DNA from 3 places in the Methylobacterium sp. Leaf88 genome. Region 2 is predicted to be linked to each of the others. Evidence: predicted binding sites of a transcription regulator. Region 2 holds the regulator's gene; each other region holds the start of a gene.
The links. The regulator LexA, encoded in region 2, represses DNA repair genes until DNA is damaged. The targets are predictions, from matches to a motif close to TGTTCNNNNTGTGTTCNG.
Positions count from the first base shown of each region.

Region 1: dinB (DNA polymerase IV) is a predicted target of LexA. The motif match lies at 6,028-6,045, and genes of this name have one in related genera.
Region 3: uvrA (excinuclease ABC subunit UvrA) is a predicted target of LexA. The motif match lies at 7,523-7,540, and genes of this name have one in related genera.

Region 1 is NZ_LMMK01000020.1:211,916-222,001, reverse strand. It holds gene ASF20_RS12650 (sigma-70 family RNA polymerase sigma factor) at 1-329, shown strand, start outside; gene mgtE (magnesium transporter) at 439-1,809, opposite strand; gene pqqA (pyrroloquinoline quinone precursor peptide PqqA) at 2,331-2,420, shown strand; gene pqqA (pyrroloquinoline quinone precursor peptide PqqA) at 2,514-2,603, shown strand; gene ASF20_RS12630 (LysR family transcriptional regulator) at 2,596-3,612, opposite strand; gene ASF20_RS12625 (MFS transporter) at 3,715-4,884, shown strand; gene dinB (DNA polymerase IV) at 4,907-5,995, opposite strand; gene ASF20_RS12615 (hypothetical protein) at 6,221-7,375, shown strand; gene ASF20_RS12610 (alpha/beta hydrolase) at 7,555-8,478, shown strand; gene ASF20_RS12605 (xanthine dehydrogenase family protein molybdopterin-binding subunit) at 8,586-10,086, shown strand, end outside.
Region 2 is NZ_LMMK01000015.1:58,119-68,204, reverse strand. It holds gene ASF20_RS11030 (ABC transporter ATP-binding protein) at 1-837, shown strand, start outside; gene ASF20_RS11025 (ABC transporter permease) at 834-1,595, shown strand; gene ASF20_RS11020 (alpha/beta fold hydrolase) at 1,613-2,377, opposite strand; gene ASF20_RS11015 (outer membrane beta-barrel protein) at 2,529-3,791, opposite strand; gene ASF20_RS11010 (FkbM family methyltransferase) at 4,137-4,967, shown strand; gene sfsA (DNA/RNA nuclease SfsA) at 5,000-5,707, opposite strand; gene ASF20_RS11000 (DUF937 domain-containing protein) at 5,871-6,656, shown strand; gene lexA (transcriptional repressor LexA) at 7,010-7,762, shown strand; gene ASF20_RS10990 (ComEC/Rec2 family competence protein) at 7,756-10,014, opposite strand.
Region 3 is NZ_LMMK01000012.1:174,392-184,477, reverse strand. It holds gene ASF20_RS07245 (sigma-54 dependent transcriptional regulator) at 1-89, shown strand, start outside; gene hfq (RNA chaperone Hfq) at 244-498, shown strand; gene hflX (GTPase HflX) at 612-2,027, shown strand; gene ASF20_RS07230 (fasciclin domain-containing protein) at 2,122-2,700, opposite strand; gene ASF20_RS07225 (transporter) at 2,956-3,915, opposite strand; gene uvrA (excinuclease ABC subunit UvrA) at 4,427-7,402, opposite strand; gene ASF20_RS07215 (nitrate- and nitrite sensing domain-containing protein) at 7,885-9,939, shown strand; gene ASF20_RS07210 (hypothetical protein) at 9,946-10,086, opposite strand, start outside.

The sequences.
Region 1 (10,086 bases), on a different contig from region 2:
ACGAGGTCGAGGACAGCGACGGCAGCTACGCGGCGCAGCTGGTGACCCTGCCGGCGCAGGGCGCCGTCCTCGACCTGGAGGACGTCAACGCTGCCATCGGGCGGCTCTCCACGACCCTGCGCCAGGCCCTGACGCTGGTGGCAATCGACAACATGACCTACGACGAGGCCGCCAGGGTGATGGGCTGCAAGATCGGCACGGTGAAGAGCCGCGTCTGGCGGGCCCGCGAGAGTCTCGCCGCCCTCGTCGGCTACTCCGCCCACGAGATCGGGCCGGACCGCCTCGCCACCTCCGTGCTCAGCGACCTGAGCCTCCGGCCCCGGGCCTGAAGCGGCCTTCGAGTCTGTCAGGTTCATCCGGAACCAGACAGAATCCGGATTCCTTTCTTGTCCGTTTGTCTTACCGGGACAACCGGTTTCCACGTATCCCTGACAAACTCTACAGCAGCGTTCCGCGCAGGATCAGCATCGCCACAGAGAAGTAGATGACGAGGCCCGTGACGTCGACGAGGGTGGCGACGAAGGGTGCCGAGGCGGTGGCGGGATCGAAGCCGAGGCGCTGCAGCAGGAACGGCAGCATCGAGCCGGTGAGCGAGCCGAAGGTGACGATGCCGATAAGGGCCGCCCCCACGGTCGCCGCCACCAGCATCCAGTGCTCGCCGTAGTCGTAGAGGCCGGTCTTCTGCCAGACCACGATGCGGACGATGCCGATCGCGCCGAGGATCGTGCCGAGCACGAGGCCGGTGGGCACCTCGCGCAGGGCCACCCGCCACCAGTCGCGCAGGCGCACCTCGTGCAGGGCCAGGGCGCGGATGAGCAGCGAGGTGGCCTGGCTGCCGGAATTGCCGCCCGAGCTCATGATCAGCGGGATGAACAGGGTCAGCACGATGGCCTTTTCGAGCTCGCCCTCGAAGCCCTGCATGGCGGTGGCCGTCATCATCTCGCCGAGGAAGAGCGCGCAGAGCCAGCCCGCCCGCTTCCGGATCATCGTGCCGAAGCCGATGTCCATGTAGGGCTCGGGCAGGGCTTCCATGCCGCCGAAGCGCTGCACGTCCTGGGTCTGCTTCTCGACCATCGCGTCGATCATGTCGTCCACCGTGACGATGCCGATGACGTGCCCGACCGCGTCGATGACGGGAAGCGCCAGGAGGTCGTAGCGCGAGATCAGACGGGCGGCCTCCTCGCGGCTGGCCGTGGGCGAGACCGCCAGCGGACGTCGGTTCGGGGCCACCGAGAGCACGTTGTCGCCCGGATTGCCCGAGATCAGCCGACGCAGGGGCACCGCCTTGGTCAGGGCCCGGGTGCGCGGGTCAAGGACGAAGATCGCGTAGATGGTCTCGCGGGTCTTCTCGACCTGGCGGACGTGGTCGAGGGTCTGCTGCACCGTCCAGTTGCCCGGCACGGCGACGAATTCCGTCGTCATCAGCGAGCCGACGGTCTCCTCGCCGTAGGTGCTCAGCCGGTCGACGGCCCCGCGGGTCTCGGCGTCGAGACGGGCGCGCAGGTCCGAGCGGCCGGGCTCCTCGATTTCGCGGAAGAGGTCGGTGATGCGGTCGGCCGACATGCCCGACAGGTAGGAGGCGACCCGGTCGCGCGGCAGCATCTCGATGATGTCGGCGGCGCAGTCGAGCTCGGGCTGATCGAGCACCTCGATCGCCCGCTCCACGGGCAGGCCCAGTAGGATGGCGGCGGCGACCTCGGGCGCCTCGTCGTTGAGCGCCTCGACGATGTCGGGCGCGCGCTCGTCCGACAGGCGGGCGGCGAGCACGGCCGGATCGATGCCGGTCGGGAAGGAAGCGATCTCGTTCATGGGCTCACCTCGCAGGGCGCGCGATCCGGCCGTGAGGGGCCGTCCCGCGCCGGGCCGCCCGGGCCCGGTCAGCGGGGCGTCAGGCGAAGGAAGCGGAGGCGGCCGCGCACGGCGCGGGCGATCGGTCTGGATTGTCGCTGGGCATCGGAATCGTCGAGAGGGAGCCGAAGCGCGCGCCGCGCGGTGAGTCGTGACCCCCGCGCAGGCCCGTTCGGCGGCGCGTCAGTGCGCCTCCCCTCCCCGGGGCGTCAAGCCGAAACCGGCCTCGGCCGGATCTTTCCTCCGCACCCGTGGCGCCCCTGCCGTCCGGTCCGGGGCCGACCCATCGCAGACCCCCTCGCACGGGCGAGGTGCCGGCATCATATCTCCGTTGTCCGGAGTGCCGGGCCGAAAGCGCGGCAACGCTCGGGTGCAGGATGTGAACTTTCCCGCGATCCTATGAGAAATATAAGTGTAGCGTCCACTTGTATTGTGCCCAACACAACGGCATATCAGGGACGTCGAACACGAAGGAGTTTCCCATGAAGTGGTCCGCCCCCGTCGTCCAGGAAGTCTGCGTCGGCATGGAAGTCACCAGCTACGAGTCCGCCGAGATCGATCCCTTCAACTAAGGCGCGGCCTTTCGAGGCTGTTTCTCGTCGAAGAGTGGATCGAACCCATCCGGGTTCGGCTTTCATACCCCCAAACCAACCAGGAGAGATGTCATGAAGTGGTCTGCCCCCATCGTCCAGGAAGTCTGCGTCGGCATGGAAGTGACGAGCTACGAGTCCGCCGAGATCGATCCCTTCAACTAAGGGCGATCGCGGGTCCCGCCCGCGGGACCGGCTGATCCGAGGGGGCGCTGTCCGAAAGGGTGGCGCCCCTTTCGTTTGGGCTGAGAGTGACGGGCGGCGGTGATCCCCTCGGCGAGCGCAGCGCCTCCGCCAGGAAGTCGATCAGCACCCGGACGCGCGCCGGCATCGACGGGCCGCCGACGAAGACCGCATGGATGGCCTCGCGGTCCTGCGGATTGTAGCGCTCCAGCAGCGGCACGAGGCGCCCGCTCGCCAGTTCGTCGGCGATGTGGAAGCGCCCGACACGGGTGATGCCCATGCCGCCGAGGGCGAGTTGGACCAGCGTCTCGCCGTTGTTGGCGGACATGGAGCCGGAGACCGCCAGGAGGTAATCGCGTCCCTCCTCCCGGAACGGCCACCCGGGCTCGGCGCGGCGGAAGTTGAAGTCGAGGCAGTTGTGTCGGGTGAGATCCGCGGGGATCTCCGGCGTTCCGACCCGCGCCAGATAGGCGGGCGAGGCCACGACCGTCCGGCCCGTGTCGCCGAGGCGGCGCGCGGTGAGCGGGCTGTCCGGTAAAGTCCCGAAGCGGATCGCCACATCGGCCCGTCCGCCGAGGATGTCGGCGACCTGGTCGCTGAGGTCGATGTCGACGCTGATGCCGGGATGGCGCGTCACGAATTCCGCCAGCAACGGTACGATCACCAGACGCCCATGGGCGGAGGCGGTGCTGATCCGGACCCGACCGCGGGGGGAGGCCTGGTCGGCGACCGCGCTCTCGCTCTCGGCGATATCGGCGAGGATGCGGCGCGCGGCACGGGCATAGCTCTCGCCTTCTGCGGTAAGGCGCAGCGTCCGGGTGGTCCGCACGATCAGCTGCACGCCGAGGCGTGCTTCCAGGCGGGCGACGATGCGGCTGACGGCGGAGGCGGTCAGCCCCAGCCCGCGGGCCGCCGCGGACAGGCTGCCGTCTCGCGCAATGGCGAGGAAGGCCGCCATCTCCCCCGTCCGGTCGATTCGGTCTCGCGGCATTCGTGCTCCTGACGCACAGATGTCGGTCCGGAGATCGGGCTACCGCCCGGTGTCGCGCTGCATCATGTGCCTGTCGGGAACAATGACCGAGAGGCAACCCCCATGACAATCCATCCTGCCCTGCTGGCGCTGAGCATCGGAGCCTTCGGGATCGGCGTCACCGAATTCTCGCCGATGGGCATGCTGCCGCTGATCGCGAACGATCTCGGCGTCTCGATCCCGGCCGCCGGCCTGCTGGTCAGCGCCTATGCGCTCGGCGTCCTGATCGGCGCCCCGCTGATGACCCTCGCCTTCGCGCGGGTGCCGCGCCGGGCGCTTCTCGTGGGCCTGATGGGCATCTTCACGGTGGGCAGCGTGATTTCGGCCCTCGCCGACGGTTACGCGATGCTGCTCGCGGCGCGGATCGTCACGGCCTTCAACCACGGCGCCTTCTTCGGGATCGGATCGGTGGTGGCCGCCAGCCTCGTACGGCCCGAGCGGCGTGCGGCCGCCGTGGCCGCGATGTTCTCCGGCCTGACCATCGCGACGATCGGCGGCGTGCCCCTCGCCGCCTGGGTGGGGGAGGCGCTGGGCTGGCGCGCGGCCTTCTGGGGCATCGCCGGCATCGGCGCCGTCGCGATGCTGTCGCTGCGGCTGGCCCTGCCGCCCCTGCCCGTGGACGGCGCCCCCGACATCCGCGCGGAACTGCGCGTCGTGGCGCGGCCGGCCATCCTCGGCGCCCTCGCGCTCACGGTCCTCGGGTCGAGCGCCATGTTCACGGTCTTCACCTACATCGTCCCGATCCTGCGCATCGAGACGGGGGCGGACGCCTCCTTCGTCACGGCCATGCTGGTGGTCTACGGCGTTGGCCTGACCCTCGGGAACTGGGCCGGCGGACGCCTGGCCGACCGCACGGTGGACGGAACCATCATCGCCTCCCTGGTGGCCCTGGTCCTGCTGCTCGGGGTGTTCGCCGTCGGGATGGACTCGCGCTGGGTCGCCGCCCCGCTCATCCTGCTCTGGGGCGTCGCTAGCTTCGCCCTGGTGCCGCCCCTACAGATGCGGGTGATGGCGGAGGCCGGCGAGGCGCCCAACCTCGCCTCGGCCCTGAACATCGGTGCGTTCAACCTCGGCAACGCCATCGGTGCGGCCCTCGGCGGCCTCGTGATCGACCTCGGCGGAGGCTATCCGGCGGTCTCGGTGGCGGGGTCAGCAATGGCGGCGGTCGGCCTCGCTTTCCTCCTCGTTCTGCGGCGCGGCCGGCGCGTCGCCGGCGTAGCGGCGTGTCCCTGACGCCGGGGAACCGGGCGCTCCTCTACAATCCGAGGCCGAGCTGGCGCGGCTCGGGCGCGGGGCCGTGTTCCAGGGCGGAGAGGGAGACGCCGAGGAGGCGGACGCTGCGCCGCAGGGGGAACAGGTCCCGCAGGAGGACCAGAACGGTTTCCTCCAGGACGGCGCGGTCCGGGACGAAGCCGGGCAGCGAGCGGGCCCGGGTGATCTGCTCGAAATCCGCGAACTTCACCTTGAGCGTCACCGTGCGGGCCCGGACCTCCCTGGCGGTGGCGGCGCCCCAGACCTTGTCGAGGATCGGCGCCAGGCGCCCCGCGAGCACCCCGTAATCGGCAGAGTCCTCCGAGAAGGTGTTTTCGGCGCCGATGGATTTCCGAATCCGGTTCGCCCGGACCGGACGGACGTCGATGCCCCGCGACACCCCATAATAGTAGGGCGCCGAGGCGCCGAACCGCTTCGTCAGGGTCTCCAGGCTGAGGGCGCGCAGGTCGCGTCCGGTCAGGATGCCGAGCGCCTTCATCCGCGCTTCGGTGACGGGGCCGATCCCGTGGAAGCGCCCGATCGGCAGGTCCTCGACGAAGGCCGGCCCCATGGCGGGGGTGATCACGAACAGGGCGTCGGGCTTGCGGAAGTCGGACGCCACCTTGGCCAGGAACTTGTTGTAGGAGACGCCCGCCGAGGCCACGAGGCCGGTCTGCGCGCGGATCGAGGCCCGGATCGCGCGGGCCACCGCGGTGGCGGTCGGCAGACGCTGCCGATTCTCCGTCACGTCGAGATAGGCCTCGTCGAGGGCGACGGGCTCGATCAGGTCGGTATGCTCGGCGAAGACCGCCCGGATTTGCTCCGAGATCCCCCGGTAGACCTCGAAGCGCGGCTTGACGAAGACCAGGTCGGGGCAGAGCCGGCGCGCCGTGACGGAGGGCATGGCCGAGCGGACGCCGAAGGCCCGCGCCTCGTAGCTCGCCGCCGCCACCACGCCGCGCTCGCGCGATCCGCCCACCGCGACCGGGCGGCCCCGCAACGCCGGGTCGTCGCGCTGCTCCACCGAGGCGTAGAAGGCGTCCATGTCGATATGGATGATCTTGCGGATCGCGCCCGCGTCGTCCGGGTCCATCGCGGACGTTCCTCCGATCGTTTTGTCGCTGGTGTTCGTGGTCTGTTCGCAGAATCCCGGTCCGGGCACGGGAATCAAGCCCTGACGGGTCTCGATCCACCGCGGAACCGACGCAGCCTCGCCGCGGCTCACCGCGCGGGGGCTCGCCGTGGACCGGGGCGTGCCGCATAAGGGCGCCCAGGACAGCCGAAGCCCGCGCTTGGCGATTCGCCCGAGGACAGGTTCTTGAACATCACCCAGATCACCCACCACGACCTCGACGGCTACGGCGCCTCCACGGTGGTCGGCCAGTTCGCCGAGGTCGCCCGCATCGTGCACGTGCCGCGCTATTCCGATGTCGGGCCGGTGGTCGAGACCGAGCTGAAGCGCCTCGGCAAGGCGTCCGCCCCGGAAATGATCGTGATGACCGACCTCGGCCTCGAGGCGGTGGCTGTGACCTTCATCCGCAACTTCGCCGCCCTGAACCGCCGCCGCGATCTGACGGCGCGCCACCGCCTCGTCGTCCTCGATCACCACGCCTCCTCGGTCGACCAGCTGCGCGAGCAGGGCCTCGCACCGCAGGCCGATCCCGCGGCGCCGAGTCTGCAGCGCTTCGAACTGGAAGACCCGAACATCGTCGTGCTCATCGACGAGGCCTGCTGCGCCACCCGCATGGCCTACGAGCACCGGGCCCTCTACGCGACTCGCGAGACCGGCGCGGATCCGATCCTCGGCGCCCTGGTGACGGCGGTCGATGCCGTCGATCTGTGGCGCAAGGACCGGCCGGCCTTCCGCAACGGCCTGAGCCTCGACGAGATGTTCTGGGACAACGTCTCGAACCTCGTGCCCATCGGGCATCCCTGGCACGACCGGTTCGTCGGCGACCTCCTCCTCGGCGCGGCCCGTCTCCTCGGCGAGGGCGCCTCCCCGGCCGTGATCGAGAGTCAGGTGCCGGCCCTGCGCAAGGCGATCCTCGACGGCTACCTCGCAGAGGACGAAGGCGACGACCGCACCCTCACCACCCGCATGCGCATCGCCCGGGTGCTCGCCCGCTCGGACCTGTTCCATCCCCTCTCGGACGGCACGCTGATGTCTTTCGGCCTCGATTCCGGCACCTTCCAGCGGGTCTCGGACCTTATCATGGAGAGCGGCCGGGCCAAGCGCGTGCTCAACGTGCAGCGGGCGGGAACCATGTCCTTCCGCTCCAACAACGAGACCGCCCTGGAAGGCGCGCGGCGCTTTCGCGGCGGCGGCCACAAGGATGCCGCCGGCGGCAAGCTGACCAGCGGCTCGGCCTTCTCCCTGGCGGACGCCATCGCGCAAGTCGAGCCGGTGCTGAACCCGCCGGCGGCCGACCCGGCGCTGAGCCCGTTCGGGGCCTTGAAGAACTGGAAGGGCTGAGACGCGCGGTCCCCCCGACGCAGCCGCTCCCGATGGCCGGCCCGGCACGGGCGCGGCAGTCTCGCCGCCGCGCGCCGCCCGTGCCATCCTCGCCGCGGGCCGAATCCCTGCCCGGCACCGACGGCACAGCTGCGGCGCCGGGACGGTCGAACCCTGTCCGCGACGTTTCCGGGGACACCATGCCGCCGATCGCTCTCCTCAGCCGCGGGCCGTGTCCGTTCCTGTCGGGCTTCGACCTCGCCGACGCGACGCTGCCCGACCTGCGCCTCCGGGTCGCCCTGTCCCCGGGCGGGCCGCGTCTGCCGGTGCTGCTCCTGCACGGTCATCCGCAGACCCACGCCACCTGGCACGCGGTGGCGCCCCGGCTTCGGGAGGCCGGCCATCCGGTGGTCGCCCCCGACCTGCGCGGCTACGGCGACTCGGATCGACCGGACTCGACGGCCGATCACGCCCCCTACGCCAAGCGGGCCATGGCGGCCGATGCCGTCGCGCTGATGCACGCCTGCGGCTACGAGCGCTTCGCGGTCGTCGGGCACGATCGGGGCGGCCGCGTCGCGCATCGCCTGGCCCTCGACCACCCCGCCGCGGTGGACCGCCTCGCCGTCCTCGACATCGCCCCGACGCTGACGATGTACGCCCGCACCGACCGGGCCTTCGCGACCCGGTACTTCTGGTGGTTCTTCCTGATCCAGCCGGCGCCCCTGCCCGAGCGGATGATCGGCGCCGACCCGGAGGCCTATCTGCGCCATCACCTCGCGGGCCAGAGCCGGACGCCCGGGATCCCGAGCGAGGCGATGATCCGGGAATATATGCGCTGCTACCGCGCGCCCGGCAGCCTCCATGCGATCTGCGAGGATTACCGCGCCGCGGCCGGGATCGACCTCGACCACGATGCCGCCGACGCCGCCGCCGGACGCCGGGTCACCGCGCCGCTCCTCGCCCTCTGGGGGGCGCAGGGCACGGTCGGCGAACTCTACGACGTCGCCGCCACCTGGCGCGAGACGGCCGACCGGGTGGAGGGGCACGCCCTCCCCTGCGGACACCTGCTGCAGGAGGAGGCACCGGACCTGGTGCTGGACCACCTGCGTCCCTTCCTGGGCTGAGGGCCTGTCCTCGCGACGCGACGGGGACTCCCGAGCGACTCGCGGTCGCGCCCGGATCGGCCGGCCCGGAACGGCGGTTACCCCTGCCGTAAGGCGAGGAGAGCCCGATGGCGAGACCGACCGATCTGCGCGATCCCCCCGCCTGGCTGGGGCATCCGCATCCCCGCGTCGAGGGCGGCGCCAAGGTCACGGGTACGGCGGTCTACGCCTCCGACACCCGCCTGCCGGGTCTGGCCCACGCCGCCCTGGTCACCAGCACCATCCCGCGCGGACGGATCACCGGCTTCGACCTCGCCGCCGCGCAGGCGGTCCCGGGGTGCCTGCGCATCTTCACCCATCGGGATTTCGCTGGCGCGATCCGGCCGGTGAAGCACCTGATGGCCGGGGGCTACGCCAACAGCGGGCACCTGCCGCTGGGATCGGACGCGGTCGCGTATGCCGGTCAGATCGTCGCCCTGGTGGTGGCGGAGACCGTCGAGGCGGCCCGCGCGGCGGCAGCCCGCACGCGGGTGCACTACGCGGCCGAGGCCTTCGCCGACGGATTCGACGCGCCCGGGGCCGAGGTCGTGCGCCTCGCCGACCTGAAGCCGGAGCACCACGACCCCCGGATCGGCGACGCCGACGACGCCCTGGCGCGGGCCGACGTCGCCGTGTCCGCCCGCTACGCGACGCCGATCCAGCACCACAACCCGATCGAACTGTTCACCACCACCTGCACCTGGGACGGCCCGCGCCTCACGGTCCACGAGCCGTCGCGCTACATCGGCGCGGTCCGGCACGGGCTCGCCGCGCAGCTCGGCCTCGATCCGGGCGACATCCGGGTGGTCTCGGGCCTGATCGGCGGCCATTTCGGCGCGAAGCTCGCCCTGGCGCAGTACACGGCCCCGGTCGCCCTGGCGGCCCGCGCCCTCGGGCGGCCGGTATCCCTGGTCGCGAGCCGCCGGGACGGCTTCACCATCGCCAACTACCGTCCGGAAAGCCGGCACGACATCCGCCTCGGGGCGAGCGCCGACGGGCGCTTCACCGCCCTCGTGCACGAGGCCGCGGTCATCGCCTCGCGCTTCGATCCCTTCGCCATGGAGGGCACCGACGTCACCGCGAGCCTCTATGCCTGCCCGGCCATCCGCACCGACGAGCGCGCCGTGCGGGTCGACCGCAACACCCCCGGGCCGATGCGGGCGCCGCCCGAGGTGCCCTACCTCTTCGCCCTGGAGAGCGCCGTCGACGAGATGGCGGTCGCCCTCGGGATCGACCCGATCGCCCTGCGCCGTCGCAACGACACGGCCGCCGACCCGATCTCCGGGAAGCCGTTCTCCTCGCGCTCGCTGATGGCCTGCTTCGAGGCCGGCGCGGAGGCCTTCGGCTGGGCGACGCGCGATCCGGAACCGGGGCGGATGCGCGACGGCCCCTGGCGGATCGGGCTCGGCTGCGCCGCCTCGGCCCGGCCGGTGAAGATTTCCCCCGCCACGATGCGGATCCACCTCGGGGCCGATGGCCGCGCCACCGTCGCCACCGCCCATCACGAGATCGGCAACGGGATCACGACGCTGCTCGCCCTCGGGGCCGCCGAGTGGCTCGGGACCACGCCCGAGGCCGTCACGGTCTCCC
Region 2 (10,086 bases):
GGCGAGATCTTCGCGCTTCTCGGTCCGAACGGGGCCGGCAAGACGACGCTGATCAGCATCGTCTGCGGCATCGTCACGGCGAGCGCCGGCCGCATCCTCGCGGGTGGGCACGACATCGCCCGGGACTATCGCCAGGCCCGCCGCATGATCGGCCTCGTGCCGCAGGAGCTCACCACCGACGCCTTCGAGACGGTGTGGGCGACGACGAGCTTCAGCCGCGGGCTCTACGGCCTCAAGCCGGATCCGGCGCATATCGAGCGGGTCCTGCGCGACCTCTCCCTGTGGGAGAAGCGCGACGCGCGGATCATGACTCTGTCGGGCGGTATGAAGCGGCGGGTGCTCATCGCCAAGGCCCTGAGCCATGAGCCGCGCATCCTCTTCCTCGACGAACCCACCGCCGGCGTCGACGTGGAACTGCGCCGCGACATGTGGCGCTTGGTGCGCTCGCTGCGCGACACGGGCGTCACCATCATCCTCACCACGCACTACATCGACGAGGCCGAGGAGATGGCCGACCGCATCGGCGTGATCCGCAAGGGCCAGATCATCCTGGTGGAGGAGAAGGCCGAGCTGATGCGCAAGCTGGGCAAGAAGCAGATGACCCTGAACCTGCAGGAGCCGCTCGCCGCCCTGCCCCCCGCTCTGGCGCGGCACGATCTCACCCTCAAGCCGGGCGGACAGGATCTGGTCTACACCTACGACACGAAGGGCGAGCGCACCGGCATCACGGCGCTGCTGGCCGACCTCGCCGCCGCCGGCATCCGCTTCCGCGACCTCCAGACCAGCCAGTCCTCGCTGGAGGAGATCTTCGTCGACCTCGTGAAGGAACGCGCATGAACTGGTACGCGGTCCGCGCCATCTACGGCTTCGAGATGGCGCGCTTCTGGCGCACGGCGCTGCAGAGCATCGTGGCGCCGGTCATCGCCACCTCGCTCTACTTCGTGGTCTTCGGAGCGGCCATCGGCTCGCGGGTCGCCTCGGTGGACGGGGTCGCCTACGGCGCCTTCATCGTGCCCGGCCTGATGATGCTCTCGCTCCTGACGCAGAGCATCGCCAATGCCTCGTTCGGCATCTACTTCCCGCGCTTCGCCGGCACGATCTACGAGATCCTCTCGGCGCCCGTCTCGCCGCTCGAGATCGTGCTCGGCTATGTCGGCGCGGCGGCTTCGAAATCGATCCTCATCGGCCTCATCATCCTGGCCACCGCCGCCCTGTTCGTGCCCCTGCGGATCGAACATCCCTTCGTGATGGTGCTGTTCCTGCTCCTGACGGCGGTCACCTTCAGCCTGTTCGGCTTCCTGATCGGCCTCTGGGCCGACGGCTTCGAGAAGCTGCAACTGGTGCCCCTCCTCATCGTGACGCCGCTGACCTTCCTCGGCGGCAGCTTCTACGCCATCGAGATGCTGCCGCCGTTCTGGCGTGCGGTGAGCCTCGCCAACCCGGTGGTCTACCTGATCAGCGGCTTCCGCTGGTCCTTCTTCGGCACGTCGGATGTCGGCGTCGGCGTCAGCCTCACCATGGCGCTGATCTTCCTGATCCTGTGCCTCGCCGGCGTGACCTGGATCTTCCGGACCGGCTACCGCCTGAAGACCTGAGGCGCGGTAGTGCCCTCTCAGAGCCGCTGGGCCAGGAAATCGAGGACGCCCGTGCGGTGACCGCGGTCGCCCACGGCCGTGCTGTGGTCGCGGTTCGGAAGTTCGAGGGCGGTGCCGTTCGGGAACAGCGCCGCCAGCGCCGGACCCGAGCCCGAGACGGTGTCGAGGGTGCCGGTCGTCACCAGGGTCGGTGACGAGATCTCGGCGACTTCGGCGCGCGACAGGGTCTGGCGCGAGCCGCGCATACAGGCGGCCAGGGCCCGCAGGTCGCTCTTCGTCTGCTCGGCGAAGGTGCGGAACGCGGCGGCCGTCGGGTTCGGGGCCGGTGCGCCGGGCTCCGCCTCCAAGGCCTCGGCGATCCCGTCGGGCAGGCCCTTGCCCTCGATCAGATGCAGGCCGAGACCGCCGAGCAGCAGCGAACGGACGCGCTCCGGCGCATCGAGAGCCAGGAACGCGGCGATGCGCGCGCCCATCGAGTAACCCATGACATCGGCCTTGGGGATCCCGAGATGGTCGAGGAGGCGGCGCGCGTCCTGGGCCATGAGGTCCGCGCCGTAGACCTCCGGATCGTAGAGCTTCTGGCTCTCGCCGTGCCCCCGGTTGTCGAAGGCGATGGTGCGGTAGCCGGCCTGGGTCAGGGCCCGGACCCAGAGCGTGTTGACCCAGTTCACCGCATGGTTCGAGGCGAAGCCGTGGATCAGCAGGACCGGGTCGCCCGACCCGCCGACGGCGGGGACGTCGATGTAGGCGAGGGAAACACCGTCGGAATCGAAGCGCTGCATGGGCTCGGGCCTTATCGGTCGGGGCATGGTCCCGCCTCCTTGAACCGTCGGGCGCGTGGACGGAAGCCCTCCGGTGGCGCATGGGCGCACATGAAAGCGGCGGCAGGTTGCCCTGCCGCCGCGTTTCGCCGAACCGGATCGTCCGATCGGATCAGAAGGTGATGCCGGTCTCCAGCATGTAGCGCTCCTGCGAGGTCTTCAGGCCGCTGCGGCCGAAGCCGAGGCCGGGCGTGATGTCGTAGAGCTGCACGGTCGAGAACTCGCCGCGGACGAAGTAGCGATCGAAGGTGAAGGTCGGGGTCACGGTGAAGGAGAAGGCCGAGCTGCCGGCGCCGTAGAGCACCGAGGTCTGACCGAACGGATTGTTGCGGTTGCCGCTCTGGCTGATGTACTCCACGCGGCCCGCGAGGGCGAAGTTGTCCGTGAAGGCGTAGCTGGCGAGGAGGGCGCCGCCGATGGTTTCGGCACCGGCGAGGCCCAGGACGGCGTTCTGCTCCACGTTGGTGTACTGGACGTACGGCGTCACGATCCAGGGACCGTCCGCATAGGTGTAGTTGGCACTGATGATGCTGCTGTTCTGCAGCGAGACGGGCGTGGCGTACTGGAAGCGAAGGCCGCGACGACCGAACGGGTCCGCGAAGTCGAAATTGGTGTAGCTGGAGAAGTGCGTGCCGCCGTTGATGCCCACCGTGTTGGCGGGGTCGATCTTGTAGGTGATCGCACCCGTGACCCAGTTGATCTCGCCGGAATAGAAGCCGTCGGTCGCGGCGAACGAGGCCGCCCACGGACCATCCGAGTAGTTCACCTGCACACCCTGGTTGATCACGTTCTCCTGACCGAAGAGGAGGCCGCGGGAGATGTTCAGGTTCTGGAAGGTGAACGGCAGCTCGGAGCCGATCAGGGTCGGCATCCGACCGCCCTGGATCGACCAGTTGTCGTTGATCACGTACTTTCCGAACACGATCGGCGCCGGGGAATACAGCAGGTCCGTCTGGTCGAAGGTGCCGTAAATCGGCAGGCCGAGGCCGGGGATCGAGTAGGCGCCGAAGGCGGCGTAGAACTGGAACGGGCCGTCGGCCTTCTGGATGAAGCCCATCAGGTTCGAGACGTCCACGCGGCCGGCCCGGTCACTCGGCAGCGGAGCGGGCGAGAACGTGTACTGGTTGGGCTGGGTGTAGAAGTAGCCCGTGACCGCACCGCCGACATAGACGTCGCCGAAGGCGCCGAGCGTCAGGCAGGACGGGTTCGGGTTCTGCTTAATGACGCCGCCATAGGCCGGGAAGGTGATCTCGGCCTTGCACGGCGCGGGCGGGGCAGGGACCGCCAGCACCTTCGCCGGCATGTCGGCCGCGAAGGCGCAGACCGAGGACAGCAGGACGGCGGAAAGGGCGAGAAGCGAGCGCTGCATGGCGATGGGAACTCTGCGGGAGGATCTGCGTTGGGGCGACGTTCTCAAAGGTTCCCGTTTACGGCAAAGCTATCCTTTGTGCAGACGCCTATTTTTCGGGCAATCGAGGCCGCTCGAACTGGGTTTCGGTCGTGGTGTTGCCGCAATGGAACAGGTCTGAGCACCAGATCCGGTCTCGACGATTGTCCTCTGCTTCCGAAGTGGCGCGACGGTCAGGTCTGATCTGCGGCCGACCGCATTCGCCCGGAGGGGGCGCTGCGGGCTGATCGGCCCGGAATGTCCGGGACCTTTCGATCCTCCCGCGGCGGCGTCGCTTGCCGCCGCGTCCGTGCGCTGGCATCAGCACGCACGATGAAAGACACGCAGCCCTACGGCACTTACGCTCCCACCGGCCTCGTCGCGCGCATCGCTCGGCAGACGGGCCGGATCTCCTACGCGAGCTGGGCCGGGCGACGCCTCGCCCTGTTCCTGCGCCGCGTGGCGATCGGGCTGCTGCGCGGCGCCCCTCTGGACGTCGAACGCTACGGCGCCCGCATGCGGCTCTACCCCTACAACAACAACTGCGAGAAGAAGGTGCTCTTCACGCCGCAGTTCTTCGATCCGGAGGAGCGCGCACTTCTCCGGGCGAAGCTTCAGCCCGGCTGCACCTTCCTGGATATCGGCGCGAATATCGGTGCCTACGCGCTGTTCGTGGCGGCCTTCGCGGGGCCGCGCGCCCGGATCCTGGCCGTCGAGCCGCAGCCGGACGTGTTCGACCGCCTGACCTACAACATCGCTCAGAATCCGTTCGGAACGGTCAAGGCGGTGGCCTGCGCGGTCGCCGACAAGGCGGGGGAACTCACCCTGTTCGTGGATCCCCGCAACCGGGGGGAATCGAGCCTGAAGATCGTCGGGACGAACGAGGGCGCGCAGATTCGTGTGCCGGCCGTGCCCCTGCTCGATCTCGCCCTCGGCGAGGGCATCGCGCGCATCGACGCGATGAAGCTCGATGTCGAGGGCGCCGAGGACCTGATCCTCGAACCCTTCCTGCGGGCCGCCCCCGCGAGCCTCCACCCGCGGCTGCTCATCGTCGAGAACGGCACCGACCAGTGGCAGATCGACCTGCCCGCCTTGCTCGAGCAGCACGGCTATCGCCGGATCGCTCGCACCCGCCTCAACCTGATCTTCGAGCGGGCCGACTGACGGGCCCGCGCGGTTCTTCTGGGACGCGCGCCCTACAGCACCGGGATGGCGTCGGCCACGGCGATGCCGACCGGGTCGATGCGGCAGCGATGGGCGTGGACGGCGACGCCGGCCGCCCGAGCGGCCTGAAGCGCCCGGTCGAAGGCAGGATCGAGGTCCCGCGCGGCGTCGAAGCGATCCGCCCACATCTGCACCACGATGATGACCATGGCACGGCCCCCGGCCTCGACGACGGCCGCGAGGTCCGTCATGTGGCGGGCGCTGCGGGCGGCGACGCAATCGGGAAATTCCGCGAGGCCGGGGCTGCGCATCAGGTGACAGTTCTTCACCTCGACATGGCAGGGCGGCATCCCCTCCCCCGTGGCGAGGAAGTCGACCCGGCTTGCCCGGGCGTAGCGGACTTCGGGCCGCAGGCCCGTGTAGCCGGCGAGGCAGGGCAGGCCGCCGGCTGCGAAGGCCTCCGCCACCAGGGCGTTCGGCCGCATCGTGTTGATGCCAACCCATTGCCGGCCGCCGGGCAGATCCGCCTCCACCAGTTCCCAGGAAAAGGGGAGCTTGCGCGTCGGGCCCCGGACGTCGGACAACAGGGCCCGCGCGCCCGGCACCGCAAGTCCCAGCATCGCCCCCGGGTTGGGGCAATGGGCCGTGATCACGGACCCGTCGGCAAGCTGCAGATCGGCGAGAAAGCGCTTGTAGCGACGCAACAGGCGCGCCTCGATCAGGGGCGAAGGGAAGCGCATCGCGGGTCCGGGGCAAGAAACGGGTTGATACGGGCCCCCGTCGACGGGGAATCGGGCCGTCGTGAGGCGCCCGGGCTGGTCAGTACCGACCGGATGCGACAGAATTCGCGCGGCGCGCCCGGGTCGATGACCGGGAAAGCCGCAGTTCGTCCGCGAGGCCGCCATGTTCAATCTGTTCGACATCCTTCAGGCGCAGGCGGGCCCCAACGCGCAGGGTTTCGGACGGCAGTTCGGCTTGTCGCCGGAGCAGAGCCTGCGCGCGATGGAAGCCCTGCTTCCGGCCCTCACGATGGGGCTGCAGCGGAACGTCGCCCAGGATCCGACCGGCTTCGCCCACCTCTTCAATCTCGTCGGCCCCGCCGCGCAGAAGTCGTCGAGCGCGACGCCGCAGATGGACATGCTGGTCCAGCAACTCTTCGGCTCGCCCCATCTGAGTCAGGCCGTTCTGCAGCAGGCCGCTGCCGTCAGCGGCGTGGCGATGCCGGCCTTGAAGCAGATGCTGCCGATCATGGCCGGCATGGTGGTGGCGGGGATCGTCCACGTCATGATCAACCAAGCGCCTGCCGCGGCGCCGGTCCCGCGCGCCGAGGCGAACCCCTTCGGCTTCCCGCCCAATGCCTGGTCGGAGATGATGCAGGCGTTCCTGAACTCCGGCGCCAAGGCCCCGAAGCCCGCGACGCCCTCGCCCCAGGCACGGCCGCGTGCGGCGTCGAAGTGGCTCGCGGCTTCGCCCCGGCCGGAGTCCGCCGCGCCGGACAGGTCGGCCACGGAAGCGCCCTTCGACGTGATGCAGCAGATGTTCCAGACGGGCCTGGAGGTGCAGCAGGAGAACGCCCGCGCGATGCAGCGCCTGTTCGATACCTTCTGGCAGGATCCCCGTAATCCCACCGAGACGGGCGGCAACGGTTCGGGTGACCGGCCCAAGGCAGGACGCACCGGGCAGCGCTAGCCGAAGACCCGCCGTCGGCGACGCCGACAGAGGACGGCAGAGAACCGATCGTCGCCGGGCCATCGACCCGAGGGCGCTGCGCCCGGGCGCCCTGCCGACCGGTTCCGACGCCGGCCGTCCAACTCGTTCGTCGGATCGGGGCACCACTCGGTCGCAGCGATGGCCGCAGCGGCAGGCCGGCGTGGCGCTCGGGCGACGCCCGGATCCGCCCTTGCCGAGGGGATCGAACGGATCGGGTCCGAGAGGCTTGAGATGGGAACCCTTGCAGAACACTTACGGAACGTTTAACGTGTTCGTGGTTTGTTTCTAGTGCCACCCGCCGCGATCCGTGGCGCTAACGAAGAGTGTCCCGCATGTTGACGCGTAAGCAGCTGGACCTGCTCCAGTTCATCCAGCTTCGGATGCGCGAGAGCGGCGTTCCCCCGTCGTTCGACGAGATGAAGGATGCCCTCGACCTGAAGTCGAAGTCGGGCATTCACCGCCTGATCACGGCCCTGGAGGAGCGCGGCTTCCTGCGCCGGCTGCCCAACAGGGCGCGGGCCATCGAGGTGATCCGGATGCCGGAGAGCCTCGGGGGGAATGCGGGCGCCCCGCGCGCCGCTCCGGCCTCCGAGGTTCGCCGCTTCACGCCGAGCGTGGTCGAAGGCGGCAAGGGCAAGGGCCTGCCGGCCGGCGCATCGGTGCCCCGACTGCCGACCACGCAGGCCACCGACGAGAGCGGTCGGGCCGTGACCATCCCGGTGATGGGTCGGATCGCGGCCGGTACGCCCATCTCGGCCATCCAGGAACAGAGCCATTCGGTGACGATGTCGCCGGATTTCCTGGCCGGTGGCGAGCATTACGCCCTGGAGGTGCGCGGCGATTCGATGGTCGATGCCGGGATCCTCGACGGCGACCTGGTGGTCATCCGCAAGCAGGACACCGCCAATACGGGCGACATCATCGTGGCCCTCATCGACGACGAGGAGGCGACCCTGAAGCGCCTGCGCCGGCGTGGATCGTCCATCGCCCTGGAAGCGGCGAATCCGGCCTACGAGACGCGGGTCCTCGGGCCGGATCGGGTGCAGATCCAGGGACGTCTGGTCAGTCTGGTGCGCCGCTACTGAAGGGGGTCCCCGTCCGGTTCATCGCCGGACGGATCCGACGGGTCGCGGGTGCGATCGGGGATTTCCGGTAAGACCGACGCAGGCGGTGTCGAAGATGGCAAGGACGTTCCCGGCGGGAACAACGGCTTGCGCAAAGGCGTCGCACGCCAGGGCACGACATCCCCGGGATGCTTCGCGGAGGCGAGGGACGGCCCATCGCGGGTGAGGCGAATCGCGGTCGCACCGTGCGATCCCAGGAAATCCCGGTCGATGACGATCGATGCGGCGCAGCCGCCGGGCGCGGATTGCCGGGTGATCAGGATGTCGGCCCTGGCGCAGTCCTCTCCGAGGGCACGCTTGTCGGTGGTCAGGGCGAGCACGCGGCCGTCGGGTGTGGTCAGGGTACAGCCCAGGCGATCGCAGCGCGCGCCCTCGAACCCCGTGACGTCCTGCACCCGTCGGTCGTCTCCATCGGCCTTGAGCCATTGCGCGAGCACGAAGGGGGGCGGCCGGCCAAGGGTGGCGAGCCGCCCATTGCGCTGGCGGATGGCGGCGCCCGCCCCCTCCCGATCGACGTAGATGTCGTAGCGATCCGGGGCAGCCGCACAGGCGATGCCGATCGCTGCCGGAATGAGGCCGAGCCAGCGCAGCGACGAGGCCGGGAGCGTCAGGACGATCAGGGCGGCGGCCAGAAGGCCGAGGGCCCCCGTGCCGAAGGCCGGGACCACGACGACGGCGTTGCCGAAGCCCGCGATCCAGGTCGAGATGGTCAGCATCCCCCGCACCGCCAGGCCCATGGCCCACCAGACCGGCTGATCCAGCGCGAACGGATAGGCGAGGATGCCCAGAACCGCTGACGGCATCACCGCCAGGGAGACGAGCGGCAGGGTGAGCGCATTGCCCACCAGCCCGAAGGGCTGCACCGTCTGGAAGTGGTAGGTGGCGAAGGGCGCGGTGGCGATCTGGGCCACGAGCGTCGTGGCCAGGGTGCCGACGACCGCCGCGGTCGCCAGGGCGAAGATCCGGGGGAGCAGGCCGGCACCGTCGCGCTGCCGCCCGCGTCCGGCGATCAGCGGCGCGCAGGCAATCAGGCCGGCCACCGCCGCGAACGACATCTGGAAGCTCGGGCCGAGGAGGCCGTCCGGCTCGCGGGCCAGGGCGATCAGGGCGGCGAGGGCCAAGTTTCGCATGCTGAGCGCCGGGCGGTCGACCAGGATCGCGCCTAGCATCACGAGGGTCATGATCAGCGAGCGCTCGGCGGCGATGTCCCAGCCGGAGAAGACGCAGTAGGCCGTCACGCCCACCATGGCGACGGCAGCGGCGATCTTCTTGATCGGCCAGTGCAGTGCCGCGAACGGAACGAGGGCCAGAAGCGCCCGCACGAGCCAGAACACCACGCCGGCCGCCAGGACCATGTGAAGGCCCGAGATCGAGACGACGTGGTAGATGCCGGCGGCGCGCAGGATGTCGTTGGTCTCGGGGCTGATCAGGCCGCGCTTGCCCGTCACCAGGGCCGCCGCCACCGCTCCGGCCTGTCCGCCGTTGGCGTCGGTGATGCGGCGCGTCAGGGCGTTGCGGGCCGCGTCGACGGCGGCCGCGAGGCGGATCTGCCAGTCCGCGCTCTCGGCCGGCGGCCGCAGGTCGACCTTGCCGACGAGGGAGCCCACCGCGCCGATCTCACGGAAGAAGGCATCCCGGGCGAAGTCGTAGCCTCCGGGGCGGGCGGCTTCCGGCGGCGGAAGCAGGCGCGCGGTCGCGGCGATGCGGTCGCCCGGCTTCAGGGTATTCGCCTTGCGGTAGGAGACCCGCACCCGGACCGGGCGGACCTCGGCGCCGAGGGTGCCAAAGCTCTCGACGCGGAGGATCAGGCGCGCCCCCTCCTCCCGCTCGTCCAGCCCTTCGATGGTGCCCACCAGCGGACCGATCGTGGTGCGGGCGAGGATCGGCCCGTCGACCGAGCGGACCCGCGCGGCGGCCGCCGCGAAGCCCAGGAGGGCGGCGACGGCGGCGAGCACTAGGGCCAGGCCGAACGGGCGCGCCACGAGGAGGGGCGTCGTCGCGGCGAGCAGGGCGGCGGCCGCGAGCGGCGCCAGGAGCGACGGCGTCCCCTGCGTACCGAGGAAGAACGCGAGGATGCCGCATCCGAACGCGACGGCGAGCCAGGCGAAGAGCCGGCGCTGCTCGATCTCGCGGGTCCATCCCGCCCGGAACCAGTCGCGGATCGGCCCGGCGCCCGGGCGACGCGCGGCGAGGTGGCGCGTGATGCGCCCCATCGCCGCCATCGCCCGCGCCTGCGCCATCGCGAAAACCTCCGGGCGTGCGTCCGTGACCGGGAGCCGGCGATG
Region 3 (10,086 bases), on a different contig from region 2:
CCGGCAACATCTCCCGCACGGCGGAGTTCATCGGCATGGAGCGCTCCGCACTCCACCGAAAACTCAAGTCGCTCGGGATCGGCCCCTGAGAACACCGCGGCGATGCACTTGCATCGCGACCGCGATACACGTGTAATGTTTCCGCACCGTCGCCCTGCTGCGCAGCGCGTCGGGGCATGCGAGACCAACGGACGAGAACCCGTCATTACGGCGGGCGGCGATGCGAACCAAGGATAAGAAAAAATGGCGGGCGAGCGCGCTCAGAACCTCCAGGACACGTTCCTGAACCATGTTCGCAAGAACAAGATTCCGCTCACGATTTTCCTCGTGAACGGCGTCAAGCTTCAGGGCGTGGTGACGTGGTTCGACAATTTCTGCGTGCTCCTGCGGCGGGACGGCCATTCGCAGCTCGTCTACAAGCACGCCATCTCGACGATCATGCCGGGGCACCCGGTGCAGCTGTTCGAGCCCGACGAAACGGCGCCGGACAAGGCCTGAGCGCGCGGGAAACTGCATCCGTCCGGCCGGAAAGGTTTGCCGCGCCCTTGTCTGGGGCCGGCAAGCGCCCATTGTCCTGAAGACACGCAGGACAGGGTTGAACAAAGAACTTCATGACTGAACCGATGACGCCCGGCGAAGCCCGGCTCCAGGCGATGGCCGCCCCCGAGGGTGACATCGCGGCGGCAACCCACACCCTCGTCGTCGGACCCTATCTCGGGCGCGCCGCCGCCGCCGCCCGAGGCAATTCCGACGGCAGCCCGGAAGCCTTGCGCTCGACCGAGGCGCGCCTCGACGAGGCCGCCGGGCTCGCGGCCGCCATCGAGCTCGACGTCGTCGAAGCCATCGTGGCGCCGGTGCAGCGGATCCGCCCGTCAACCTATCTCGGCAAGGGACGCGTCGAGGAGCTGGCCGGCGTGATTCGCGCCCGCGAGATCGGTCTCGTGGTGATGGACTGCGCCCTGTCGCCGGTGCAGCAGCGCAACCTCGAAAAGGCGTTCGGCTGCAAGGTCATCGACCGCACCGGCCTGATCCTGGAGATCTTCGGCCGGCGCGCCTCGACTCGCGAAGGCACGCTGCAGGTCGAGCATGCCCACCTCGCCTACCAGAAGAGCCGCCTCGTCCGGTCCTGGACCCACCTGGAGCGCCAGCGGGGCGGCTTCGGCTTCCTCGGCGGTCCCGGTGAGACGCAGATCGAGGCCGACCGGCGCATGATCCAGGAACGGATGACGAAGATCGAGCGCGAGCTCGACAGCGTGACCCGCACCCGCGGCCTGCACCGACAGAGCCGGGCACGGGTGCCCTACCCGATCGTGGCCCTCGTGGGCTACACCAATGCCGGCAAGTCGACGTTGTTCAACACCCTCACCAATGCCCAGGTCATGGCGCAGGACATGCTGTTCGCGACCCTGGACCCGACGGCGCGGGCGACGAAGCTGCCGCACGGCGAGACCGTGATCCTCTCCGACACGGTGGGTTTCATCTCGGAGCTGCCGACCTCCCTGATCGCAGCCTTCCGGGCGACCCTGGAGGATGTGATCCACGCCGACATCCTGCTCCATGTCCGCGACGTGTCTCACGTGGACAGCGCCGCCCAGGCGGAGGATGTGGGCTCCGTTCTGCGCGAGCTCGGGATCGAGACTTCGGCCTCGCGCATCATCGAGGTCTGGAACAAGGCCGATCTCCTCGATGCGGATGAGCGAACCCGCCTCCTGAATCTCAGCGGACAGGGACGCAGCGATCGGGACAGCGATGCCCCGGTGCTGGTCTCGGCCCTGACGGGGGAGGGGCTCGGTGTCCTGACGGCGCGCATCGAGGCGCGGATCGCGCGCCAGCGTTCGACCTTCGCGGTGGTCCTGCCGCCGGAGGACGGCGCCGCTTTGCACTGGCTCTACGAGAATGCCGAGGTGCTCGACCGGCGCGAGGAGGAGGGCGGCACGATGCACCTCGCCATCCGCATCGCGCCCGAGAAGGAGCCGCGCTTCCTGAACCGCTTCGAGGGCGCGCGGCGCCTCAATCGGGTGAGTTGACGACCTTTCCGACGGCTCGTCCCTGAACGCGTGACGCCCGCGATCCTTCCGGATCGCGGGCGTTTCCGTCAGTGGCGCCGAGGGCCCGATACGATCAGGGCTGGAGCACGCCGTTGATGACGTGGATGACGCCGTTCGACTGCATCACGTTGGCGGTGGTGACGGTGGCGGTGCTGCCCTTGGCGTCGGTCACGTAGACCTTCTTGCCCTTGGTCTGGACGGTCAGCGGCTCGCCCTCGACCGTCTTCAACTGCGCTTCGCCGCCGCCGTCCTTGGCGAGCTTCATCAGATCCTTGGCCGTGTAGGTGCCGGGGACCACGTGGTAGGTCAGGATCTTGGTCAGGGTCGCCTTGTTCTCGGGCTTCACCAAGGTCTCGACCGTGCCGGCCGGCAGCTTGGCGAAGGCGGCGTTGGTGGGCGCGAACACCGTGAACGGGCCGGGGCTGGCCAGGGTGTCGACGAGGCCGGCGGCCTTCACGGCGGCGACCAGGGTGGTGTGGTCCTTCGAGTTCACCGCGTTCTCGACGATGTTCTTCGAGGCGTACATCGGCGCACCGCCGACCACCGGGTTCTTGGCGAAGGCCGCGACCGGGAAGGTGGCGCCGACGGAGAAGGCGAGCACGACGGCGGCGATCTTGGAAGCCACCGGGCGACGGGCGTGACGCGTGATCATGGAGCGTATCCTCTGGAACGATTGCCCCTTCGTGGGCATCATCGTCCGGTACGGAGGACGGTCGGATAAAGTTTCAGACGCCGGCGGATTGCTTGAAGGGCGGACGGGGTTTCTCTTACCCGCGAGGCACCGGCTCGAATCCCCTCTCGGAGAGGTCTCTGTCGCCGAACATGCGAAAGCCCGTCCGACAGGTGTCGGACGGGCTTTGCGCGATCCCCTCTGCGGCGGGGCCAGGCCCCGCCGCAGGACGTCGGATCAGTACTTGCGGATGATCGGCGCGGGAGCGGCGGCAACCGGGGTCGGCGAGTACAGCGGAACGATCAGGCGGCCCGAGATCTCGGTGCTGTCGAAGCTGGTGGTCGCGACGGTGCGGGCGACGTAGACCTGCGCGGTGACGGGCCCGAAGTCGTAGCCGACGAGGCCGCCCATCAGGAACCGGCCGCGATCGTTGAAGGCGGCGTTGACGGTGCCGACCCGACCGAGGCTGGTGTCGAAGTTGACGGTGCCGTAGGCGATGGCGCCGATCTCGAACTTGCCGAACTTCTTGGTCGCGGTCAGGTCGAGGTTGAGCGAGTCGGACAGGGTGTAGACGGTACCGAAGTTCCGGCCACCACCGAACGACGACGGCGAGTCGTAGAAGTTGGCGGTCAGGTTGGCGGTGATGTTCCAGCCATCAGCCGTGTAGCTGCCTGCGATGCCGGCGCGGTAGGTGTTCGAGGAGAGCTGCGGCAGCACGGCGCCGGCGCCGAGGACACCGTTGTTCTGCACCAGAACGCCGCGGTCGCCGTTCAGCTCGTTCAGGTAGACACCGCCGAGCAAGCTGACGCCGAAGCCGCCGCCTAGATCGAAGGCCCAGATGCCGCCCACGAAGGTACCGACGTTGATCGACAGATCACGCACGCCGGTGGGGCCGCCGCGCTTGCCGAAGGCGAACACGGTGGGGGGAGCAACGAGGAGCTCGACGCGGCCGCCGAAAGGAACGAACGGGGTCGACCAGACCAGCACCGGGACGTTCACACCGACGTCGACGGCCGACGGATTGTCCCGCGACTGGAAGACGAACGTGTTCAGCGCATAGATGCCCTCGGGCAGCGGGGCGCCGGTGGCTAGGCCGACCTGCTCGCCCGGAACCGTCGTGGTCTGCGCGTAGGATGCGGTGGCGGTCATGCCGACCGTGAGCGCGAGCGCTCCGGCAACGAGCCAGTTCTTCGACATTTTTACTCTTCCTTCCCAAGGATTTCAGGCGTCCGCCACGCAGCCGTCCGAACCATTCTGCCGATGCGCCGCTTGTTCGCAGCTTGTTTGCAGTGGATCCGGCGGCCCCCCTTGCGGCCCGTTCTCAAGTCTCAACGTCGAGAACTATTCTACAGGACGCCGCGGAAGGACAGAGGAATGCTTGGAAACGGGGCAGTTCGGATCCGACCGTTGCGCAAAAGTCGCATTTTCGGTGCAGTGCAGCGGAAGGATTTGTTAACCTTTTGAGCAGGTTGGCCGACGTCTTCGCGCCTCCGCGAAGACCTGGAACGGCAAAATATCGCTGAACACTCAAGCTGTTATGGTTACGGTTCCGTCCCAGGACGATCCGGCAACCGCCCGCGGACCATTGCGCAGTCCGGCGCGCTCGGTCGGGTCGGACCGGGCTGCCGACCGGCGGGTTGATGCGTTGCGCCACCGGTTCGGATCGGTCGACCCGGCGAATCGTCAGATCTCGCGTCGTCCCGATGCGCTATTCGGCGGCGGCCCGACCCTTCGCGGGCGCCGCGACCGGCCGACGCGCGAGGACGTCGCGCAGGAATCGACCGGTGTGGCTCGCCCGCGACTTGGCGATCTGCTCGGGCGTTCCTTGGGCCACGACGACGCCACCGCCGTCGCCGCCTTCGGGGCCCATATCGATGACCCAGTCGGCGGTCTTGATGACTTCGAGGTTGTGCTCGATCACCACCACGGTGTTGCCCTGGTCGACGAGCTCGTGGAGCACCTCCATGAGCTTGGCGACGTCGTGGAAGTGCAGTCCCGTCGTCGGCTCGTCGAGAATGTAGAGCGTGCGGCCTGTGGCGCGCTTGGACAGCTCTTTCGAAAGCTTCACCCGCTGCGCCTCACCGCCCGACAGAGTGGTCGCCTGCTGCCCGACCTTGACGTAGCCGAGGCCGACCCGGGCCAAGGTCTCCATCTTCTCGCGAATGGTGGGCACCGCCTTGAACAGGTCGGCGGCTTCCTCGACGGTCATATCGAGGACGTCGGCGATCGAGTGGTCGCGGTACTTCACCTCCAGGGTCTCGCGATCGTAACGGCGGCCCTTGCAGACGTCGCAGGTGACGTAGACGTCCGGCAGGAAGTGCATCTCGATCTTGATGACGCCGTCGCCGGAACAGGCCTCGCAGCGTCCGCCCTTCACGTTGAAGGAGAAGCGCCCGGCCTGATAGCCGCGCGCCTTGGCCTCGGGCAGGCCCGCGAACCAGTCGCGGATCGGCGTGAAGGCGCCGGTGTAGGTGGCGGGGTTGGAGCGCGGGGTCCGGCCGATCGGCGACTGGTCGATATCGATGACCTTGTCGAGATGCTCCAGCCCGTCGAGCCGCTCGAAGGGCGCCGGGTGCTCCAGGGCACCGTTCAGGGATTTCGCCACCGCCTTGTAGAGCGTGTCGATGATCAGGGTCGACTTGCCGCCGCCGGAGACACCCGAGATGCAGGTGAAGGTGCCGAGCGGGATGTCGACAGAGACGTTCTTGAGGTTGTTGCCCCGGGCCCCGACGAGGCTGAGCGTGCCCTTCCGTCCCTTGCGACGCGCCGTCGGCACCCGCACGCTCATCTCGCCGGTGAGATACTTGGCGGTCAGCGAATCCGGGTTCTTCAGCACCTCTTCGGGCGTGCCCTGGGCGATGATCCGTCCGCCATGGATGCCGGCGCCCGGGCCGACATCCACGACGTAGTCGGCCTGCAGGATCGCGTCCTCGTCGTGCTCGACCACGATCACCGAGTTGCCGAGGTCGCGCAGGCGCTTCAGCGTGCCGAGCAGGCGCTCGTTGTCGCGCTGGTGCAGGCCGATGGACGGCTCGTCCAGCACGTAGAGCACGCCGGTCAGCCCGGAGCCGATCTGGGAGGCCAGACGGATGCGCTGGCTCTCGCCGCCGGACAGCGAGCCGGAACCGCGCGCCAGCGTCAGGTACTCGAGCCCGACATCGATCAGGAAGGTCAGCCGGTCGCGGATCTCCTTGAGGATCCGGTAAGCGATCTCGTTCTGCTTTTCGGTGAGCTTGCCCGGCAGCTCCGAGAACCATGCATGGGCATTTCGGACCGAGAGGGCGGTGATCTCGCCCACATCCTGCATCGCGATCTTGACCGAGAGTGCTTCGAGCTTCAGGCGCTTGCCGCCGCAGGTGGCGCAGGGCGTCTCGCTCATGAAGCGCGCGATCTCCTCGCGCGAGCTGTCGCTCTCGGTCTCCTTGTAGCGCCGCTCCAGGTTCGGGATGACGCCCTCGAAGGGCTTGTTCACCTCGTAGGCGCGCATGCCGTCGTCGTAGGCGAAGCGGACCGATTCAGAACCGGTGCCGGACAGGATCACGTCCCGGGCCTTCGTCGGCAGATCGGCCCAGGCGACCGTGGTCTTGAAGCCGAAGTGGCGGGCCAGCGCGTCGAGGGTCTGGCCGTAATAGGGAGAGGTCGACTTCGCCCAGGGACCGACGGCACCGCGCTTCAGGCTGAGCTTGGCATCCGAGATCACGAGCTCCGGGTCGATCCGCATCTCGTGGCCGATGCCCCCGCAGGTCGGGCAGGCGCCGAAGGGATTGTTGAACGAGAAGAGCCGCGGTTCGATCTCCGCGATGGTGAAGCCGGAGACGGGGCAGGCGAAGCGCGACGAGAAGGTAATGGCCTCCCGCGGCGCCGCGCCCTCCGGCGTCTCGGCGAACTCGATCAGGGCGATGCCGTCGGCGAGTTCCAGGGCGGTCTCGAAGGAATCGGCCAGCCGCGCCGCGATGTCCGCCCGCACCACGATCCGGTCCACCACCACGTCGATGTCGTGCTTCAGCTTCTTGTCGAGCTTCGGCACGTCGTCGATGGCGTAGTACTCGCCGTCGATCCGCAGGCGCTGGAAGCCCTTCTTCTGGAACTCGGCGATCTCCTTGCGGTACTCGCCCTTTCGGCCACGGATCACCGGTGCCAGGAGGTAGAGTCGGCTCTTCTCCGGCAGGGCCAGGACGCGGTCCACCATCTGGCTGACGGTCTGGCTCTCGATCGGCAGCCCGGTCGCGGGCGAGTAGGGAATGCCCACCCGCGCCCAGAGCAGGCGCATGTAGTCGTAGATCTCGGTGACGGTGCCGACCGTCGAGCGCGGGTTCTTCGAGGTGGTCTTCTGCTCGATGGAGATCGCCGGCGAGAGCCCGTCGATCTGGTCGACATCGGGCTTCGACATCATCTCCAGGAACTGGCGCGCGTAGGCCGAGAGGGATTCGACGTAGCGGCGCTGGCCCTCGGCGTAGATGGTGTCGAAGGCGAGCGACGACTTACCGGAACCGGACAGACCCGTGAAGACAACGAGGCGATCGCGGGGAATCGTCAGGTCGATGTTCTTCAGATTGTGCTCGCGCGCGCCGCGCACCGAGATGACCCGCGCGTCGCGAGCCCCGTCGAACAGCGCCTCGATCTTGGCTTCGACCCGCTCGGCCTCGGCTTGCGATGTCTTGGCAGCGGCTTTGGCTTTGGCCATGGAGTCTCTTCGGAACGTCTTCGGCGCGGAACTCGTCGGGACTCGACCGGAGCCCCTGCGGCATGTCGGGCGCACCACCGCGTCGGGCAAGGCGCGCGCCACGCATAGCCGCTCTTCAGCTAGAACAAAAAGCGTACGCGGACAATATCGCGGCCTTCCGGCAGAGGTTTCAGCCGCCGCGACCGCACCGAATGGCATAAGGAAGTTCGCTGCCGACGGTTTGGAAGACGCGGCCCCCGCGGCTTCGGCTGAGGATTGGGCCGACCCCTGCCGCCTCAGTAGAAGAATCGGTTGCTTCGCGGTCCAGCGGACGCGTGAGAGAAGCGGATCACGAAGCAACTGGATGGTTCGCTGAAGCTCCCGACCCGCCCTGCCTAAAAATTGAAGGGACCGACCAAAAATTGATCATAAGATAAATTTGAAACACAACTTTTACCGGCTGCTCCGACAGTGCCGCAGCGTTTCGAAGCAGGTTTCATGTGATGTCCGCTGGTCTTTTTTCATCGCTGCGCATTCGGATTCTTCTGGTTGCACTCGCTCCATGTCTTGCGTTTGCGATGGTCGTGGGCCTTGCCATCACCGAGCGGATGAATGCTCGGACCCGAATGGTCCATGTGCAGGACCTCGTCGGCATGGCGGGCCAGGTCAGCGCCCTGGTGCACGAAGCCCAGCGGGAGCGCGGGGCATCGAGTCTCTATCTCGCCGCCAAGGGGACCAAATTTCGGTCCGAACTCGATGCGCAGCGCCTGCGGACCGATGCCGCCCGGGCAGCCCTGGACGCGGGCCGGGCCGGCCTCGACCTCGCCGCCTTAGGAGCCGGCGTCGCCCGTCGCAATGCGGCGCTGACCGAGCAGCTGGCGGCGATCGTCCCCCACCGCGCGGCGGTCGACGGGCTCGGTCGCACGCCGGCCCAGAACATGGGGCTCTATTCGGGGGTGATCGCCAACGCGCTCGACTTGGTGCGCGAGGTTTCCCAGGTCGCCGCCAGCGCCGATCTCGCCGCCCGCATCAGTTCCTACTCGTCGTTCCTCGCCCTCAAGGAGCTGGCGGGCCAGGAGCGGGCCGCGGCCTCGGCGATCTTCGGCGCCGGCCAGATCGATCTTGCCGGCCACGAGCGCCTGGCGGGTCTGAGCGCGGGCCAGGGCACCTACGAATCCCTGTTCCGCCTTGGGGCCGAGCCGGAACAGGTGGCCCTCCTCGATGCCGGCAAGGCTGCGCCCGCGGCCCGGGAGGTCGATCGTCTCCGCCGCCTCGTTCTCGACACGCCCCCCGGCACGCCGCTCGCCTTCACCGATGCGCCCGCCTGGTTCCGCCTCGCGACCAAGCGCATCGATACGCTCAAGACGATCGAGGACCGGCTCACCGCGGATCTCGGAGCCGCCGCCGGAGACGCGCGCGCCGATGCCGAGCGGAGCGTCCTGGTCTGGATGGCCGTGGGACTCGCGATCCTGGTCCTCTCGTGCGGCCTCGCCTTCGCCTTCGGGACCGCCATCGCCCGTCCGCTCACCCGCATCGCCGCCTCCCTGACAGCCATCGGCCGAGGCGAGGAAGCCGGCCCGATCCCGCAGAACGGCGCCCGCGAGGTTCGCGCCATCGCGGCAGCGGCCGTCGACTTCCAGGCCAGCGTGGTCGAGCGCCGGCGCATCGCCAAGGAAGCCGACCACCTCACCGCCCACGCCGCGGCGGCCCGCCGCGCCGAGATGGTGGCACTGGCCGATCGCTTCGAGGCCCAGGCCAGCGGGATCGTCGAGGCGGTGTCGGCCGCCGCGAGCCAGCTCGAAACGGCGGCCTATGCCCTCACCCAGGCCGCGACCGACACGTCATCCCTGAGTGGGTCCGTGGCCGCAGCCTCGGCGGAAACCGCGGCCACGGCCGACACCGTGGCGGCGGCCACGGAGGAGCTCAGCGCATCGGTGCGGGAGATCGGCAACCGCGTCGAGGCCTCGAGCGCGGTCGCCGGCGAGGCGGAGCGCGATGCGGCGCGGATGGCGGAGGATGTCCATCGCCTGGCCCAAGCGGCGAGCAGCATCGGCGAGATCGTCGGCCTGATCACCAGCATCGCGGCCCAGACCAACCTCCTGGCGCTGAACGCCACCATCGAGGCGGCACGAGCCGGCGAGGCCGGGCGCGGATTCGCGGTCGTCGCCGCAGAGGTGAAGAGCCTCGCGACCCAGACAGCCAGGGCCACCGAAGAGATCGCCGCGAAGGTCGGCGAGATCGCCCAATCGACCGACGCGTCCGTGACGGCCATCGGTGGAATCACCGACGTCATCCAACGCCTGAGCCGGATCTCGGAGGACATCTCGGTGGCCGTCGACCAACAGGAAGCGGCCACGCAGGAGATCGCCCGCAACACGATCCTGACGTCCGAGGGCACCCGGGCCGTATCCGGCCACATCGTCGGTGTCCGCGAGGCGGCGGATTCCGCCCGCAGCGGGTCGGCTCAGGTGCTCACCGCCGCGAGCGATCTCGCCCGTCAGGCCTCGGCCCTGCGCCGGGAAGTTGACGGCTTCCTGGTCACGGTCCGGGCAGCCTGATCCGCCCTACGGGTTGGTCTTCCAGGGGTTGATGACGCGCATCGCCGTCAATTCCGGCTTCACGGATTGGTCGACGCTCGCGGGCATCACCTTGCGCGCCTGCGCCATCATCTTGCGGGCCTGCTCCACTGGGAGAGCTCCGATCGG